4 regions of the Bradyrhizobium sp. BWA-3-5 genome follow, and region 4 is predicted to be linked to each of the others. Evidence: riboswitches for the same ligand, from Rfam matches in the RefSeq annotation. Region 4 holds a riboswitch; each other region holds the start of a gene.
The links. A riboswitch is a leader RNA that binds a small molecule or an ion and turns the genes downstream of it on or off. The one in region 4 is predicted to bind cobalamin.
Positions count from the first base shown of each region.

Region 1 (4,491 bases), 3.0 Mb from region 4:
CGCCCTCGATGTCGTGCGAGGTCTGGGTCTTCAACTGGAAAGTCCCCGGAACGAAGAAGGGGCCATTGGAGACACGCTCGTCGACGGTTGGGGTGCGGAATGCCCGCGCGGCACGGCCGAATACCGAGAACACGCTGTTGAAGCGGTGCTCGAGGCCGGCATGCAGTGCGTATTGTGTTTCGTTGCTGTCGAGCGGAGAGGCCGCGGGGCTGCAATTGAAGAACAAGGCGCAACCGGGCGCATTGGGATCGAACCGATCGCGGGCACTCAGGCTGGTGTTTTGAATCCTGGCGCCATAGGAGAAATCGGTCGCCGGCAACAGGCCGATGGTTTGCTGCCAGTAGCCGGCCAGCGTCTGTTGCGACAGGTCATAGATGTGGGTTGGCGCCAGGCCTTTGAACGCTCCGCGGTCCTGATTGAATGTCGCATCGTAATAATCGATGCCGGTCAGGATCTGCGAGGGCATCCCGAAGATCGAATTCTTGACGCTCAATCGCGGCGTGATCGACCAGGTCAGCAATGATGCGTCGTTATAGGTGGAGGAGAAGCTCGGAAGTGGCGAGGCAAACGGTACCGCGCCGAAGAAGCCGCTTTGCGTGTCCTTCTTCCGAACGCCGCCGTCGACGATCAGGTCGACGCCGTTCATGATTGTCTTGGTAAAGCCGGTGGTGGCGCTGGCGCCCTGCTGGTTGCCGTAATCGAACGGCGTATTGGTCCCCCTGCGGTCAGTGACGAGTTGATCGAGTCCGATTGAGGGATCGACGGTGCGTCCGCCCGGGAACCCGAGCTTCTGGTCGTCACCAGTCACCGTAAGGAAGGCCTTGAGGTCCGGTGTGCTGTAGTTGAGATTGCCCACCCCGTTGCGCTGGTCGAGGGCGTTGTTGACCCGGTAACCATCAGACTTGATGGCGTTGCCATAGAAGGACGTCGACCAAGGTCCGTAATTGGTCGCGGCCGAGATGTTCGCAAGCCGCTGGTTGAACGAGCCGATACCGGCCTCTGCGCGCATCGCGACGGGCGGGCCGCCGACGCCGTCCTTCAAGACGATGTTGACGACGCCGCCGACCGCGTTGTCGCCGTAGAGCACTGCGCCGCTGTTGCCGCGGGTGATCTCGATCCGTTCGATCGATTGGAGCGGAATGGTCGAAAGATCGACCCCGGCCATGTCGATATCGTTCAGCCGGCGGCCGTTGACGAGGACCAGGGTGTTGGCGGTGGCAAACGCGCCGAAGCCGCGGAGATCGACCGACGTCTTGGCGCCGTTGACGCCGCCATAGAGCGACTGCAACTGCACGCCCGGCTGTTGCGCAATGATCTCGGATAGCGTCTGGGCCGGCGAATGCGAGATCTCGGCAGCCGTGATCACCGTCGCCGACGTCCCGACGATGCCGGAGAACTGCCGGCCGCCGCCTCCGCCCGCACCTTGCGCAGCACTTTGCGGCGAGGCATCCGCGCCGGTTCCGGATGCGGGCCGCGTGCCGCTTGATGGCGCAGCCGCCGGCACGACGCGGCGCGAGGTTGATGCTTCATCGTAGGTCGGCTTTGCGCGAGTCCGATTCGGGTCGGTCGGCGAAGTGATCTCGATCGGCGGCAATGGTTCGGATGGCGCCTGCTGCGCCTCTGCGGCGGAAATGCCGAACGATACGATCGGCGCCAAAAAACTGCTGGCGAGCCAGAAGCGGTGTTGCCGCATGGCGGTGGTGGAAGACATGGTCGAGACCTCGGTATGACGTCAGTGGCACGTCACAGCGAACTAAGTCTCACCATGTGCCTAAAGCAGCTCAGGTGAAGCTAATGCCTGTACTCCCCGACCGACATCTTCGCGTGTGACCACGGCTGACGGCAGGTCTCCTGGCTCGCGGGTCGTTACCCCATCGTCGCCTTCCCAGGACCGAGATGCCCAGTGGCCTATGACGAAGGATTCGCCGCTTACAGTTGCGGGGGCAGCCGCGGAATTGGGGATTTTCCCCGCACCGCATTCCCTTTTGATCCCCGAACGGGAACCGTCGGAAACTATGGTAGAAGTTTGTCAAATAGCGAGTCAATCCGCCGGAGGCGCTCTCGGAATCCTCGCTGGACGGGTGCGCTATTTTTGCCGCATGCGCCGCGCCTACCGGACTGATGTACCTCAGCGAGCAAAACTGCCGTTGGACTATTGATGAGTGTTGAGGCCGTAACCCTGACCAATGCGGATGCCGCGCGCCGGCGGATCGGCGCGACGCTTGCGATATCAGCTCTCGTTGTGCTGCTGATGCTGATCTCGCTCGGCATCGGGCCGGTGCGGCTCTCGCCATTAGTGGTGGCGGAAGCGTTGTTCGGCGGCGGCAGCGAGGTATCGCAGGTCATTGTGCGGGAAATTCGCCTGCCGCGCACGCTGCTGGCGCTGGCGATCGGCGCCATTCTCGGACTATCGGGGGCGTCGCTGCAGGGCCTGTTGCGCAATCCGCTGGCGTCGCCTTCGCTGTTCGGCGCGCCGCAATCGGCCGCGTTCGGTGCGGTGCTGGTGATTGCACTGGGCCTCGCCGACGTGCGCTCTTATGCGATGCCGGTGGCGGCGATCATCGCCGCCTTCGGCTCGGTGTTCGTGCTGCTGTCGATCGCAGGGCGCAATGCCGGGTTATTGATTCTCATTCTGTCGGGACTTGCGATCTCGAGCTTTGCCGGGGCGGCCACGGCGCTGGTGATGAATCTCTCCAGCAATCCCTTCGTGGCGCTGGAGATCGCGTTCTGGCTGCTGGGCTCGCTGGAGGACCGCAGCTTTCAGCACGTGATGCTGGCGCTACCCTTCATTATTGCCGGCGCCGCCATGCTGCTCAGTCAGCGCCATGCCTTTCGCGCGCTCAGCCTCGGCGAGGAAACCGCGCAAAGCCTCGGCGTCGATGTCGGCCGCTTGCGATTGCTTGTCATTTCGGGCGTCGCGCTCGGCGTTGGCGGGGCGGTTGCCGTCACCGGCACGATCGGTTTCATCGGCCTGGTCGCGCCGCATCTGATGCGGCCCGGGATCGGCCATGATCCGGGCCGGCTGTTGATCCCGAGCGCGCTCGCCGGTTCCGCGCTGCTGCTGGCGGCCGATATCGCGGTGCGCATCATTCCCTCGACGTCGGACATCAAGGTCGGCGTGCTGACCTCGATGATCGGCGTGCCGTTCTTTCTCTATCTGATCATGCGCGAGCGCCGCGCGCTCGGCGGAGGTGTCGCATGAGCGAGAATGCGCTGCTGACCGCAAAGGCACTCGCTGTACGGCTCGCCGGCCGCGTCGTGCTGCAGGACGTGTCGCTGGCGCTGACGGCAGGCCATCTGGTGGCGCTGGTCGGTCCCAACGGCGCCGGCAAGACGACGCTGCTGCGGGCGCTGGCGGGATTGATCCCGTCCGAAGGCGAAATCGAGATCGGCGGACAGGCGCTGTCGTCGCTGCCGCTGCGCGAGCGCGCAAAGCGGTTCGGCTATCTGCCGCAGGGACACATGGTGCACTGGCCGCTGGTCGCGCGCGATATCGTGGCGCTCGGCCGCTATCCGCATGGTGCGACCGATCCCGCGCGGCTGTCGGCGAGGGATGCGGAGGCGGTGCTGCGTGCCATGCAGGCGGTCGACGTCATGGAGTTCAGCGATCGCCGCGTCACCGAACTGTCCGGCGGCGAGCGCAGCCGCGTCGCGCTGGCCCGTGCGCTGGCGGTGGAAGCGCCGGTGATCCTCGCCGACGAGCCGACCGCCTCGCTCGACCCGCGGCACCAGATCGACGTCATGCAGAATTTGCGCGCAACCGCCGACAAGGGCGTGCTGGTCATGGTGGTGACGCATGATCTCGGGCTGGCCGCGCGGTTTGCCGATCACGTGCTGGTGCTACACCACGGACGGCTGGTCTCGCAGGGCGCGCCGGCTGAGGCGCTCTCCGAACAGGTGATGGCGGATGTGTTCCGGATCTCGGCTTATCGCGCGGAACACCAGAACGAAGCCGTGATCGTTCCCTGGGCGGATGTTTGATGCGATGGCGGCAGAGTTGAAAGTGGCGGGGCAGCATGCGCCGCAAATGCCGCGTCGTCCCTGCGAAGGCACGGACCCATAACCACAGGGCATGTAATAAGAAAGGCAACCAGCCGCGACGTCTATCATTGGCGCCGCGGCGTATGGGTCCCTGCGTTCGCAGGGACGACGACTTCAACTTGACTACCCTTGAACCACCGGTCCGCCGACCTTCTTCCACGCATCGATGCCGCCCTCGATATGCGCGGTGTTGGCGAGCCCCGCATTCTTCGCGGCGGCCACCGCCATTGCCGAGCGCTCGCCGAACGCGCAGAAGAACACCACGCGGCGGCCGGTGGCGGCGGCGACCTCGCGCAGCATGCCGCCGGGCTTCAGGCTCTCGGCGATGCCGGGATAGGGCGCGTGCAGCGCGCCCGAGATCGTGCCATGCTTGGCGCGCTCGCCGTCCTCGCGTAGATCGACCAGAAGGATGTCGGGCCGGCCGAGGCTGTTGATGGCATCGCGCGCCGT
Region 1 covers NZ_CP136626.1:603,171-607,661, forward strand. Annotated here, with positions in the region: gene RX331_RS02805 (TonB-dependent receptor) at 1-1,711, opposite strand, end outside; cobalamin riboswitch at 1,824-2,023, opposite strand; gene RX331_RS02810 (iron ABC transporter permease) at 2,159-3,202, shown strand; gene RX331_RS02815 (ABC transporter ATP-binding protein) at 3,199-3,981, shown strand; gene RX331_RS02820 (MBL fold metallo-hydrolase) at 4,165-4,491, opposite strand, start outside.
Region 1: linked by a shared signal. The riboswitch ahead of RX331_RS02805 (TonB-dependent receptor) and the one ahead of RX331_RS26615 (DUF1636 domain-containing protein) in region 4 are both predicted to bind cobalamin.

Region 2 (4,491 bases), 760 kb from region 4:
AATCTCGATCATCCGCCGATCACGCTGCTGTTCTGCGTGCGCGAGGAGAGCGGGCTATACGGGGCACGATACGTCAAGACCGACGAGCTCGGCTCCCCTGCCATGGCCTTCAACTACGACGGCGGCTCTGCCTCCAACGTCACGATCGGTGCCGTCGGCGCGGATCGCTGGCACGTCGAGATTTTCGGCCGCGCCTCGCACGCCGGCGTCGCGCCGGAGCGCGGGATCAGCTCGACGATGATTTTGGCGCTTGCGCTCGCCGACGTGAAGGCCGGCGGCTGGTTCGGCAAGGTGGTGAAGGGCAAAAGGCAGGGCACCAGCAATGTCGGTCCCGTCACCGGCGGCGACGGACGGCCGGCCGGCGACGCCACCAATGTCGTCACCGACTATGTGCATGTGCGCGGCGAAAGCCGCAGTCACGATGCAAAGTTCTTCAAGGAGATCACGAAAGCCTACAAGGCGGCGTTCGAGAAGGCTGCAAAGAAGGTGAAGAACAGCGCCGGCAAGTCGGGCCGCATCAAGTTCAGGGCCGAGACCGACTATTATCCGTTCCGCATGAAGGAGAGCTTGCCGGTGGTCAAACGGGCAGTCGCGGCCGTGTCCGGCGTCGGCGCGACAGCGAATATCCGCGCCGCTAGTGGCGGCTTGGATGCGAACTGGATGGTCCGGCACGGCGTGCCGACGGTGACCTTCGGCGCCGGCCAGAACGAGCCGCACACGATCGACGAGTGGATCAATCTCGACGAATACGACCGTGCCTGCGCGCTCGCACTGCAGCTTGCGACCACGCGATGAACGGCCTGACGGGTCGCATGGTTACAAGAATCATCGCCGAAAAATGAAATCTCCGGCAGGCCGGCGTTCCTCCCAACCGGCGCGCTCAAGTTCTGGGCGGTCGTCGTCAGCCTGCGGATAGCCGAGGCAGAAATATCCGATCAAGCGCCAGTCCTTCGGGACATCCAGAATCTCCGTTATGGCGCAGGGATCGAGGATCGATATCCAGCCCATGCCGATGCCCTCGGCGCGGGATGCCAGCCAGATTGAAAAGACTGCGGTCACGACGGAATAGTCTGCCATCTCGGGCATCGTGCGCCGGCCAAGCCCGTGGCCGACGCCTGTCGAACGATCGGCAAACACGGCCAGGTGACATGGCGCCTCGCGCAATCCGGCCAGTTTCAGCGCGGCGTACCGAATAGATAAATCGCCGGTATAATCTCCGAGCGCATCGCGGTTGCAGGCCTCGAAATTTTCAACCACCTTCTGCCGGCGGCCGGGGTCATCCACCACCACGAAACGCCAGGGCTGACACAGCCCGACGGACGGCGCCTGACAGCCGATTTCAATCAATCGCTCCAGCAGGCTGGGCGGCAGAGGATCCCTGCGAAACCGGCGCACGTCGCGGCGCCAGCCAAACAGATCGTATAGGCGGGCGCGGAAAGCCTGGTCAAAGTGCGGCACGGCTGGCGGATCGATGGTCATGGCCTTTGCCTATGCTTCGCGGGATTTCCCGGTTTGGAGTGAGAATCGCGTGAGAACCGCGGAATTCAAAGCGCTTGCATACCCTGATCGTCAACAGCAATAGACGCCGCCTGTTCAGACCTGTTTGAAGTGCGCGCGCTATTGTGCTTATTTGGATTCGTCATCGGTGCCTTCGAAAGAAGGTGAAACGGGAATGCGGTGCGGGGCAATTGCCCCTACTCCGCAGCTGCCCCCGCAACTGTAAGCGGCATTCGCGATCCAAACGGCCACTGGGCTTCAAGCCTGGGAAGGCGGATCGCAGACCACCGCGAGCCAGGAGACCGGCCGCTGACGAGAAATCAACTCGTTCGACGGTGGGTCGACGGAAGGGGCACTATGAATTGGCTAGGATATGCTGCCGGCTCGGCGGCCATTGTTGCGTTGGCTTATTGTCACAGCGCTGCGTACGCGCGGTCGAACTCGGATCAACTTCCGCCGGTGGTGATCAATCCGGACGCTCCGCCAAAACCGGCCCGTACAACTCCCAAAAATCGAGATCGAAGCAGGGCCGGCCCGGTGCGGCCGGCCGCGAATAATACGCCTGCCCCGCCCGCACAGCCGGCGGAGGTGGTGGTGGTGACGGCCGACAGGGAGTCCGAGCCGATCAGCCGCACCGGCAGCTCGATCAGCGTGGTCAAGGGCGAGACGCTGGCAACCAGCAATCCCGGCTCGCTGGTCGACGCGCTGCGAACCGTTCCCGGCCTCGACATTTCTGAGAGTGGCGGTCCGGGTTCGACCGCGAACATCCGGCTGCGCGGCGCCAATACCGGCCAGACCCTGGTGATGATCGACGGCATCCGGATCAACGACCCGACCGCCGCGAGCGGCGATTTCGATTTCGCGATGTTTGCGCCAAGCGCCATTGAGCGGATCGAGGTGCTGAAAGGCCCGCAGAGCGCGCTCTATGGTTCGGACGCGATTGGCGGTGTCGTCAACATCATCACCAAGAAGGGCACCGGCCCGGCGCAGTTCAATGTCCGCACCGAAGGCGGCAGCTATGGCACCGCGGTGACCAACGGATCGATGATCGGATCGTCAGGCCCGTGGTCTTACGCCGTCACCGGCGCCGCGCAACACAGCAACGGCTTCTCCCGCTTTGGTTATCGGATCCCGCCGCTGGAGGCCAAATTCGGCCCGCTGGAACGCGACGGTTTCGACCGTCTCGGCGGCTCGGCCCGCTTCGGCTACGACGCCGGTGAAGGCGTACGACTGGAAACCGGTATGCTCTCCTCATTCACACGATCGGCCTATGACCAATCGACCGGCGCGTTTCCCGATACACCTTCAAGCGCGACGAGGCTTTTACAGCAGGTGTGGGGACGTGCCTCGATCGATACATTCGGGGGCATCCTGACCCATAGCCTGAACGTATTTGACACCCATATCGACCGCTCCTTCAACGATGTCACCTACAAAACCAACAAACTGCCGCAAAACACCACGTCAATCATTTCGGACTTCATCGGCAATAGCAGCGGCGCGGAATATCAGGGCAATCTGAAGCTGGGCGCTTTCGGTTCGCTGATCGTCGGCAGCCGGACACAGCACGAGACCGCCGACACCTACTCGACCAATCTGCTGCCGACCCCGGGGCCGCGAAATGCATTGCTTGGAAAAGCGCAAGACACCAATTCGGTGTTCACGTTGTGGCAGCTCCCGATCGGCGAGCGGCTGAACATCACGCTCGGCGGACGCGTGGACGATGTGGTTGATGTGGCGCGCTTCGAAACCTGGCGCGCGACGGCGGCCTACACGATTGCCGAGACCGGCACCAGATTCCACACCAGCGCAGGCACCGGCGCCAAGGCGCCGACGCTGTTTCAGCTCTACGATCCGGCCAACGGCTCGCCGGGTCTGAAGCCCGAGCAGAGCTTCGGCTATGACGCCGGCATCGATCAATCGCTGTTCAATGGCCGCGTCATCGCCTCGGTCACCGGCTTCTCGAACGACTTCAGTAACCTCATCAACTTTGTGTCGTCGACACCAACCGCCAATCCGTGCAGAGGCATTCAGACTGGTTGCTACGTCAATGTCGCCCGCGCCGAGACTAGCGGCGTGGAGGTGGGCCCAACGATCGATGTTCTGCCGGGCCTCGTGAAGTTCAACGCGGCCTACACCTACCTGCACGCGGTCGATCTTGCGACCGGGCTGGTGTTGGCGCGGCGGCCGAAAAACCTGGCGCGCTTCACGCTGACCATCACGCCGACCGACAGATGGCTGATCGAGCCCCGCATACTCACGGTCTCCAAGCGCTTCAGCAGCGCCGGCCAGACCAGCCAGGTCGACGCCTATACCCGCGTCGATCTCTATACCGAGTACAAGATTGATAAGAACTGGAAGGTGTTTGCGCGCGGCGAGAATATCCTGAACGAGCACTATCAGGAGGTTTTCAACTTCGGCACCACCGGTCCGGCGGCGTATGCGGGGTTTAGCGCCACATGGTGAGCACCGATGCCGCAAGACGACAGGTGATCGCAACCGCCGGGCTTGCTGCGCTGGTGGCACTGCTGGCGCTTGGCTCGCTCGGCATTGGACCCGTGCGGCTGTCGCCGCTGACCGTGCTCGAGGCTCTGCTCGGCGGCGGGACCGACGTACAGCGGATCATCGTCGCGGAAATTCGCCTGCCGCGAATGATCCTTGGACTGGCCATCGGTGCGATACTCGGCCTCTCGGGCGCTGCGCTGCAGGGCCTGCTGCGCAATCCGCTGGCGTCGCCTTCCCTGTTCGGGGCGCCGCAATCGGCCGCGTTTGGCGCCGTGCTGATGATTGCACTTGGCTGGGCCGACGTCCGATCCTACGCGCTGCCGGTCGCGGGAATCACGATGGCGTTCGCGTCGGTGTTCGTGCTGCTCGGCATCGCCGGAAGAAACGCCGGCCTGCTGCTACTGATCCTTTCGGGCCTGGCGATTTCCAGCCTCGCGGGAGCGGCGACCGCGCTGGTGATGAACCTATCGTCCAATCCCTTTGCCGCGC
Region 2 covers NZ_CP136626.1:6,294,789-6,299,279, forward strand. Annotated here, with positions in the region: gene RX331_RS30195 (M20/M25/M40 family metallo-hydrolase) at 1-795, shown strand, start outside; gene bluB (5,6-dimethylbenzimidazole synthase) at 826-1,479, opposite strand; cobalamin riboswitch at 1,627-1,823, shown strand; gene RX331_RS30205 (TonB-dependent receptor plug domain-containing protein) at 2,092-3,963, shown strand; gene RX331_RS30210 (iron ABC transporter permease) at 3,957-4,491, shown strand, end outside.
Region 2: linked by a shared signal. The riboswitch ahead of RX331_RS30205 (TonB-dependent receptor plug domain-containing protein) and the one ahead of RX331_RS26615 (DUF1636 domain-containing protein) in region 4 are both predicted to bind cobalamin.

Region 3 (4,491 bases), 780 kb from region 4:
TGACATCACGGAGGCCGTGCCGGGCTTCGTCGCGCCGGACAGTGCCACGATGAAGGCGATCCTGGATTTCGGGCGTGAGGCGGGCGACCGCGCCCTGCTGATCCATTGTTGGGCCGGCATCAGCCGCTCAAGCGCTGCGGCCTATGTGATCGCCTGCGACCGCAATCCGGGCTTCGAGCGCGACATCGCGGAGGAATTGCGACGCCGTGCGCCATCGGTGACGCCGAACCGGCTGATGGTGTCGCTGGCCGATGATTTGCTCGGACGAGGCGGCCGGATGGCGGAAGCGATCGATCGGATCGGCCGCGGTGCCGACGCTTTCGAAGGCAAACCATATCAGCTCCCGTTGTCGTGGCCTATCGGATGATGGCGGCGACGCCGAGCAGGAACCCGATCTCGAATACCTGTTCAATGGCGCCGAGAACGTCGCCGGTGTATCCGCCGATCAGCCGTCGCGACCATATCGCGAGGGCAGCGGCCAGCGTGGCGCCGAGCAGCGCTCCGGAAAGCACCGAAAAGGCGGAAATGAACGCCAGCGGCAGCGCGGCAATAACGACGGTGATCAGGGCAAACCGTATTTCCTCAGCACGAACGGGCACCTCGGCATAGTTGACTTTCATTGCCGTGGTATCGCCCGTGTAGCTCATGGCGTTGATGACAAACCCCGGCGTGGCGCGTGCTGCGGCGTGGCTCGCGACCAGTGCGAAGGCGCCGGCCCATAAGGGCAACTGCGTCAGCGCCGCTATGCGCAAGGCGACGCCAAAACCCAGGGCTAGCGCGCCGTAGGTTCCGATTCGGCTGTCCTTCATGATCTCCAGCCGTCGTTCGACGGTCCAGCCGCCGCCGAAGGCATCGATGGTATCGGCGAGGCCGTCCTCGTGCAGCGCGGAGGTGATGACGGCGGCGGCGATGATCGCCAGCATCGCGGCAACAAATGGCCCCCAGATTTGGCCGGCAAGCAGCAGAACGATCGCCGAGCCGGCGCCGATGCCGCTTCCGACCAGCGGAAAATATTTTAGGGATCGGGCCAGCCAGTCCGGCTGGGGCGCGGCTTTTGTCGGCGGCGTGGGCAGGATGGTGAGAAACCGCACCGCATCGAAGAAGCGCTCGGTCTCGTTCATGTCAGATATTCCCGGCCAGAACGTCGCTGAGGTCGGCGACGTCGGTCACGAGCCGCGCGGCCGCGCGCACCAGCGGCACGGCGAGGAGGGCACCTGTGCCTTCACCGAGCCGCAGCCCAAGATCGAGCAGCGGCTTTGCGCCGAACGCGGCGAGCACGATGTCGTGGCCCTTTTCGGCGGAGCGATGCGCGAGCACGCAATAATCGCGCGCAGCGGGACAGAGCCGAATGGCCACCAGCGCGGCCGCACTGGAGATGAAGCCATCGATGACGACCGGCCGCCGCTTTGAGGCCGCGCCCAGCACCGCGCCGGCCATCATCGCAATTTCGAGCCCGCCGAACTCGCTGAGGACGTCCAGTGGAGAGCTGGCATCGCTGCGCGCCGCGGCTTTGGCGATGGCGGCCCGCTTGCGTGCCATGCCCGGATCATCCTGCCCGGCGCCGGTCCCAATACATTCATCAAGCGGCGCCGGTGCCAGGCGATGCACCAGCAGGGCGGAGGAGGCGGTGTTGCCGATGCCCATTTCGCCGAGCGCGATGATATCGGCGCCCGCGGCGATCTCGGCCATCGCGAGCGCGCAGCCCTTGGCCAGCGCATCTTCGGCCTGTCGCATCGTCATTGCCGGTTCGCGTGCGGCGTTGGCGGTACCCATCCGGATCTTGGCGTCGATCAAATTGGGATGCGCGGGCAGTTCGGCGGCCACCCCGGCGTCCACGACGCGAATCCCAACATCGCCCGCGGTGGCAAAGGCATTGGCGCTGGCGCGGCCCGCCAGATAGGTCCTCACCATCGCGACTGTCACCGCCGACGGATATTGCGACACGCCTTCCTCGGTGAGACCGTGGTCGCCGGCGAAGACCAGCAGCACGGCCTTGTCGGCTTTGGGAGCCGCTGGATGCGCGATCATGCCAAGCCGCACAGCGAGGTCCTCGATGCGCCCGAGCGACCCCAAAGGCTTGGCCTTCCCGTCGATTCGCGCGCGCATCGTTGCCTCCAACTCCTGATTGAGCGGGGGAACGAAAGGCGGCTGCCAAAGCGGTCGGGATTCGGTCGTCATGGGGTTCCTTTCCGGGCCTACCTGACCCAACAGCCCATGTCAGGTCAATCCGATCTGACCCAAGGGCCGCACCGGTTGACCCCGGCTACCGCGGCGGCTAGCGTCATCCGCGATGGTCCTCCCGCGAGGGAGGTGAAAAGGGAAGCCGGTGCGAGTTCTCTCAATGCCGGCGCTGCCCCCGCAACTGTAAGCGACGAGCCCCGAGCCGATGCCACTGGGATTCCCGGGAAGGCGGCTGACGGCAACGACCCGCGAGCCAGGAGACCTGCCATCACGAACTGTGCTTTGGAGGCGTCGTCGGGGCGGGGTGCACCGGACGGGAGCGAGCCTGACGGCGATGAGCCGTCGGCGCGACCCAACAAAGCTCGTGGCCCGACGGCCGTGATGTGAGCCTGTGATGGATCGCGAAAAGGCTGAGCAAAATCCCGCTGATTTGGCGTTGGTCGAAGCTGCGCGTGCGAACGCACCGAGCGGCCCTACCTTCGTGAGCGTGTGCATCACCTGCAGGAACGCCGATGGCGGCGCCGTGGTCGGCCCCGATATGTTTGAAGCGGTCAAGGCCGCGATCGGTTCGTCCGATCACGTTCAGGTGCGGCCGGTGCAATGCCTTAGCGTCTGCAAGCGGCCCGCAACCGTCGCGGTGTCAAGTGCTGATGGTTACACGTTCTTGTTCGGCGATCTGCAGACCGAGAGCGGCACTGCGGCCCTCGTATCGTTTGTCGAGTCCTACCGTAACTCCGACTACGGCCTGGTGCCGTGGCGCGAGCGGGCGGAAGTTCTGCGCAAGGGCATGGTGGCGCGCGTGCCGCCGATGCGCTGGTCGCCGGACGACGGCAGCGCACCGAAATGACTGTTCTTGCCACCACGCTGGTGCTGGGCGGCGCGCGCTCTGGCAAATCCGCGTTCGCCGAGCGATTGGTCGCGGACAGCGGACTTGCGCGGATCTACCTCGCCACCGCGACTGCGGGCGACGACGAGATGCGCTCGCGCATCGCCCATCATCGTCAGCGGCGGGGCGACGGTTGGATCACCGTCGAGGAGCCGCTGGCGCTGGTCGATGCGCTGACCCGGGAGGCCATCCATGGCCGTGCCGTGCTGGTGGACTGCCTGACCTTGTGGCTGTCAAACCTGATGCTTGCGGGGCGCGACCCCGAAGTGGAAGCGCGCCGGTTCACGCGATTTCTCGGCGTGGCCCAATATCCCGTCGTCCTGGTGTCAAACGAGGTCGGCCTTGGTCTCGTGCCCGAGACGCCGCTCGGCCGCAGCTTTCGCGATGCCCAGGGCCGCCTCAACCAGATCGTCGCCGCCACCGTCCCCAATGTTGTTTTCATCGCCGCCGGGCTTCCGCTCTGGCTGAAGCGCTCGACTTAAAGGAGAATATTGAAATGTCCCGTGTCCCCGTCACCGTGCTCACCGGATTTCTCGGCGCCGGCAAGACCACGCTGCTGCGTTCGCTGCTGACGCAGGCCGATGGCCGCCGGATCGCCGTGATCGTCAATGAGTTCGGCGATGCCGGATTTGACGGGGGACTGGTCGAGGAGTGCGCCGCAAGGGCCTGCGCGCCCGGCGATATCGTCGAACTCACCAACGGCTGCATCTGTTGCGCGGTCGCCGATGATTTCATTCCGACCATGGACAAACTGCTGACGCGCGACCGGCCGCTGGATGCCATCGTCATCGAGACGTCGGGCCTGGCGTTGCCGCAACCGCTGTTGAAGGCATTCGACTGGCCCGCGGTGCGCACCCGCGCCACGGTCGACGGCGTGGTCACGGTGGTTGATGCATTGGCGCTGTCGGAAGGCCGCGTCACCATCGACGAGGATGCCGTTGCCGCGCAACGGGCCGCCGACGATTCCCTCGATCACGACGATCCGATCGAGGAGGTATTCGAAGATCAGCTTGCCTGCGCCGATCTGGTGGTGCTTTCCAAGAGCGATCTGGTTTCACCGGCGGCGCTGGCTGGGATCGAGGCGCGTCTCAAAGCCGTGCTGCGGCCCGGCGTCAACATGGTGCGTTCCAAGGGCGATATGGCGGCGCCGGTTTTGATCGGCCTGAACGCCGCCGCGGAAGACGACATGGCAGCGCGCGCCGGCCACCACGGCGAGGAGGAGCAGCACGATCACGACGATTTCGACAGCATCGTCGTGATGCCGCCCGCGGCCGCTAGCGTCGATGCCATGCGCGCGCGCGTCACTAGTGCCCTGAATCTCACTGGCGTGTTGCGCGTCAAGGGGCACGCCCGCATCGCCGACAAGTCGGCTCCGATCGTGGTGCAGGGCGTCGGCGGGCGGGTTGACCTCGCATTCGCGCGGC
Region 3 covers NZ_CP136626.1:6,309,298-6,313,788, reverse strand. Annotated here, with positions in the region: gene RX331_RS30275 (protein tyrosine phosphatase) at 1-367, shown strand, start outside; gene RX331_RS30270 (adenosylcobinamide-GDP ribazoletransferase) at 357-1,121, opposite strand; gene cobT (nicotinate-nucleotide--dimethylbenzimidazole phosphoribosyltransferase) at 1,123-2,178, opposite strand; cobalamin riboswitch at 2,275-2,466, shown strand; gene RX331_RS30260 (DUF1636 domain-containing protein) at 2,576-3,028, shown strand; gene cobU (bifunctional adenosylcobinamide kinase/adenosylcobinamide-phosphate guanylyltransferase) at 3,025-3,549, shown strand; gene cobW (cobalamin biosynthesis protein CobW) at 3,564-4,491, shown strand, end outside.
Region 3: linked by a shared signal. The riboswitch ahead of RX331_RS30260 (DUF1636 domain-containing protein) and the one ahead of RX331_RS26615 (DUF1636 domain-containing protein) in region 4 are both predicted to bind cobalamin.

Region 4 (4,491 bases):
GAAGCTAGTGCGAGTTGTGCGATTGCAGCCTGCGCCGCAACCGTTCCGCCCTTGTCGCACAACGCCTTCAGCCGTCCGAGCGCCGACACGGGTAATGTCGAGAGCGCATCCAGGCGCGGATCGTCGCGACCGTCCGCGGGGAGCACCGCAAGCGCGATATCGCGGTCCTTCGCAAGTTGATGCAGGGCAGCCAGCCCATATGACCAGTAGGATTCGCCGCCGATCAGGCGCACCAAAATGCCGCGCGCATGCGACAGCGTCCGCTCGATATAGGTGTCGACCGACAGGGGATGACGCAGCTCCGCAAGATTCGCGAGCCTCAGCGATGGCAGTCCGGCACGGCCGCGACGCCAGCCAGAGGCGAACGCGGCAAGATCGCTGTCCGAGAACGAGAGCACGACAAGGTCTGCCGGATCTTGACCGAGATCCTTAGGGATCGCAGTCTCCTCAAGACCGCGGCTCTCGCGAAAGATGACGTGCATCAGATCTCGAGTCCAGTCCTGATGGCCGCCTCATCGATATCGTCGTGTTCACCGATCACCACCAGCTTCGAGCGCCTTGGCCGCGTGCCCCATGGCCTATCGAACTGATGCCCCACCCGCTCGCCGACCGATTGCAGCAGCAATCGCATCGGCTTGCCCGCGACCGCGATATATCCCTTCGCGCGCAATACGTTCTGCTCACGCGCAAGCCGCTTGATCGATTCGACCAGCGCATCCACGTCAGCCACTTCCGGGAGCTCGACGACTATCGAAGCAAAATCGTTGTGTTCGTGCTCTTCTTCGCCGTCGCGATGAGAAGGTCGCGAAGCGAGATCGTCTTCAGCAGCCGCTTCGAGACCAAGGATCACACGCGCATCGACTGCACCATTGACGACAGGCAGCATTGGCACGCGACGCGGCATTTCGGCGGTGATCGCCGCCTTGGCCGCTTCAAGTCCTGCCGCGCCGGCAAGGTCCGCCTTGGTGAGCAGCACGATATCCGCGCACGCGATCTGATCCTCGAACACTTCCGACAGCGGCGTCTCGTGATCGAGGTTCTGATCGGCCGAACGCTGCGCTTCCACTGCGGCAGGGTCGGGCGCAAAGCGGCCGGCGGCCACGGCCTCGGCATCCGCAAGCGCAATCACGCCGTCGACCGTGATTCGTGAGCGGATCTCTGGCCAGTCGAAGGCCTTGAGCAGCGGCTTTGGCAAAGCCAGGCCGGATGTCTCGATCACGATATGATCAGGCCTCACGGGGCGCGAGAGTAGTTGCTCCATGGCGGGGATGAAGTCATCGGCGACCGTGCAGCAGATGCAGCCATTGGCGAGCTCGACGATATTCTCGGCAGGACAGCTGGCGTCGGCGCAGGATTTCAGGATCTCGCCGTCGACGCCCTCGCTACCAAACTCGTTGACAAGCACCGCAAGCTTCTTGCCGTTCGCATTGGTGATCAAGTGCTGGATCAGCGTCGTCTTGCCCGATCCGAGAAAACCAGTGACGACGGTCACCGGAACCTTGGTGAGGGTATTCATTCTGCGGCCTCTGGCAGGACGGCGATCGGTGGAATACGGGCAAGCGACTGCTTGCGGAAGATCGCCGGCCGGCTGCGCCATGGCACAATGCCATCTGGCGCGGCCGCGTAGGCCGCAGCCCCGGCGACTACATCCGGTGCGTTTGCATCGGACAAGCGACCGTACACATAGGACCAGCGCCCAAGCCCCGAGAGCGCAATCGAGCAGCCTTGGCTGCAGGCCGACAGGCATTCGACCGGAACGACGCTGACGCCCTCCGGCACGCCAGCCTCGAGGAGAGCGCTGTGCAGACGCGCGCCCGGTGTGGTTTCGCCATCCCTTACTGCCTGGTCGGCACGACAGGTGATGCAGACGTGAAGCGTGACGGTCATCGCCCCTTCTCAACAAAAATTTGGCGGAGGCGATGAGGTACGCGAACCAATGACACACGGGTTCGCTCCCCGTCGCGGAACACCCCGTCCGCCGGTGGTCAATCGGTGCGCTGGCAGGTCTCCCGGCTTGCGGAGCAGGTTCTTCCCTCGATCTCCACCTTCCCAACCCTTAAAGGTCAGTGGCTCTTGGAGATCTCTCCGGTCACGGTCGCGGGGGCGGCTGCGCTTCAGGCTCGAGCTTTGAGGCTAGAGCCCTATCGCATTCCCTCTTCGCCTGTCGTAGGACAGGAACCAACGCCACCGCACCATTTGCCCAAGCGTGCAACTTGTCAAGCCAAAGGGACGTGCAGATGACTTCCGGATCTGATGCTGCTGAGGAAGAAACCGCGATCTCCGAATTCGCATTGGATGCCCGCCATTCGGCAAAAATGGCAAAGAAAATGGCAAAGAAGAAGGCCGCGCGCGACCGGATGATGTCCACCAAGAGTGGAGAGAGGGGGCTCATCATTGTCCACACCGGGGCAGGCAAGGGAAAATCTTCCTTGGCCTTCGGCATGATCATGCGGTGCCTCGCGCATGGCTTTTCCTGCGCCGTCGTGCAGTTCATCAAGGGTGCATGGGACACTGGCGAGCGCCGCCTGCTCACCGGACATTTTGGCGAACTGTGCCAATTCCATGCGATGGAGGAAGGCTTTACCTGGGAAACGCAGGACCGCGTCCGCGACATCGCCGCTGCCCGCACCGCATGGGAAAAGGCCAAGCAGCTGATCGCTGATGAAGCCTTGCGCATGATGGTTCTCGACGAGATCAATATTGCGCTTCGCTACGACTATCTGGAGATCGGAGAGGTCGTTGAGTTCCTGAAGAATTCAAAGCCGCCAATGATGCATGTCGTCCTCACCGGACGCAATGCCAAGCAGGAATTGATCGACGCCGCCGACCTTGTCACGGAGATGACGCTCGTGAAGCATCCCTTCCGATCCGGCATCAAGGCCCAGCCCGGCGTTGAGTTCTGACCAAGCAATCGGGATTCGATTCGATGGCGCGCGCATTGATGATCCAGGGAGCGGGTTCGGACGTGGGCAAGTCGCTCATCGTGGCCGGCCTTGCCCGCGCTGCCACCCGGCGCGGCAATCGGGTGCTGCCGTTCAAGCCGCAGAACATGTCGAACAATGCCGCCGTGACGGTCGACGGCGGCGAGATCGGACGCGCGCAGGCATTGCAGGCGCAGGCCGCAGGTGTCGAGCCGCATACCGATATGAATCCGGTCTTGCTGAAGCCGGAAACTGATGTCGGCGCCCAGATCATCGTGCACGGACGCCGCGTGGCGACGCTGCGCGCGCGCGTGCATACGCTGCGATGAAGCCATCGCTGATGGCGCCGGTTCTCGAGAGTTTCGCCCGTATCAAGGATCGCGCCGATCTTGTTCTCGTCGAGGGCGCCGGCAGCCCCGCCGAGGTCAATCTGAGGAGCGCCGATATCGCCAATATGGGCTTTGCCCGCAAGGCCGACATTCCCGTCGTGCTGGTCGGCGATATTGATCGCGGCGGTGTCATTGCGCAGCTCGTCGGAATCAAGGCCATGCTCGATCCCGACGATGCGGCCATGATTCGCGGCTTCGTCATCAACAAGTTCCGCGGCGATCCATCACTGTTCGATGACGGCTACCGGCTGATCGAAGCGCGCACATCGTGGCGGGGCTTTGGGGTCCTTCCCTACTTCGCCTGCGCTCGTGAACTTCCGGCCGAAGACGCGCTTGGGCTTACCGGCGCACGCAAGGCAGGCAAGTGCAAGATTGTCTTTTCGCGCTGTCGCGGATCGCGAATTTTGACGACCTCGATCCACTGAAGCTCGAACCTGATGTCGACCTTGTGATGGTCCGGCCTGGAGAAGCAATCCCTGGCGATGCAAAGCTCGTGATCCTGCTGGGCTCGAAGTCGACCCGCGGCGAGCTCGCCTTCCTGCGCGCCCAAGGTTGGGACATCGATCTTCTTGCGCATCATCGTCGCGGCGGTCATGTTCTTGGCGTCTGCGGCGGTTACCAGATGCTCGGACGCAGTGTGGCGGATCCGGAGGGAATTGAGGGACCGGCGGGCGAAACTCCCGGTCTCGGACTCATCGACGTAACGACGGTGATGACGCCACAAAAGACTCTGAGCCGCGTCACGGCGGTCCACGCTGCGACGAACCGGCAGATCGAGGCTTACGAGATTCACATCGGACATACCGACGGGCCGGATCGTGCACGGCCATTTGCTTTGCTTGGCGGAGCGCCGGAAGGCGCGGTATCCAGCGACGGCCGCGTGTATGGCAGCTATCTGCACGGCCTGTTCGCTTCCGACAGTTTCCGCAAGACATTTCTCGCACAACTAGACATTCCGGCCGCGGACCAGCAATACCGCGCCAGGGTGGAGAGCGCGCTCGATACGCTTGCCGATTACATCGATACCTATCTCGATGTCGAAGGCCTGCTTACGCTTGCCCGCTGAGGAGGGGCGATCAAGGCGAGATTGTGGCGGAAAACCGCGCCCATTCCGTCTCGTCACCCGGCAAGCCAAGCCGCAGCCATCCCGGCCGCTTCCCAAATATGCGCGACCATATCTG
Region 4 covers NZ_CP136626.1:5,530,788-5,535,278, forward strand. Annotated here, with positions in the region: gene cobN (cobaltochelatase subunit CobN) at 1-482, opposite strand, end outside; gene cobW (cobalamin biosynthesis protein CobW) at 482-1,516, opposite strand; gene RX331_RS26615 (DUF1636 domain-containing protein) at 1,513-1,887, opposite strand; cobalamin riboswitch at 1,982-2,198, opposite strand; gene cobO (cob(I)yrinic acid a,c-diamide adenosyltransferase) at 2,238-2,903, shown strand; partial or broken gene RX331_RS26625 (cobyric acid synthase) at 2,927-4,376, shown strand; gene cobD (threonine-phosphate decarboxylase CobD) at 4,387-4,491, opposite strand, start outside.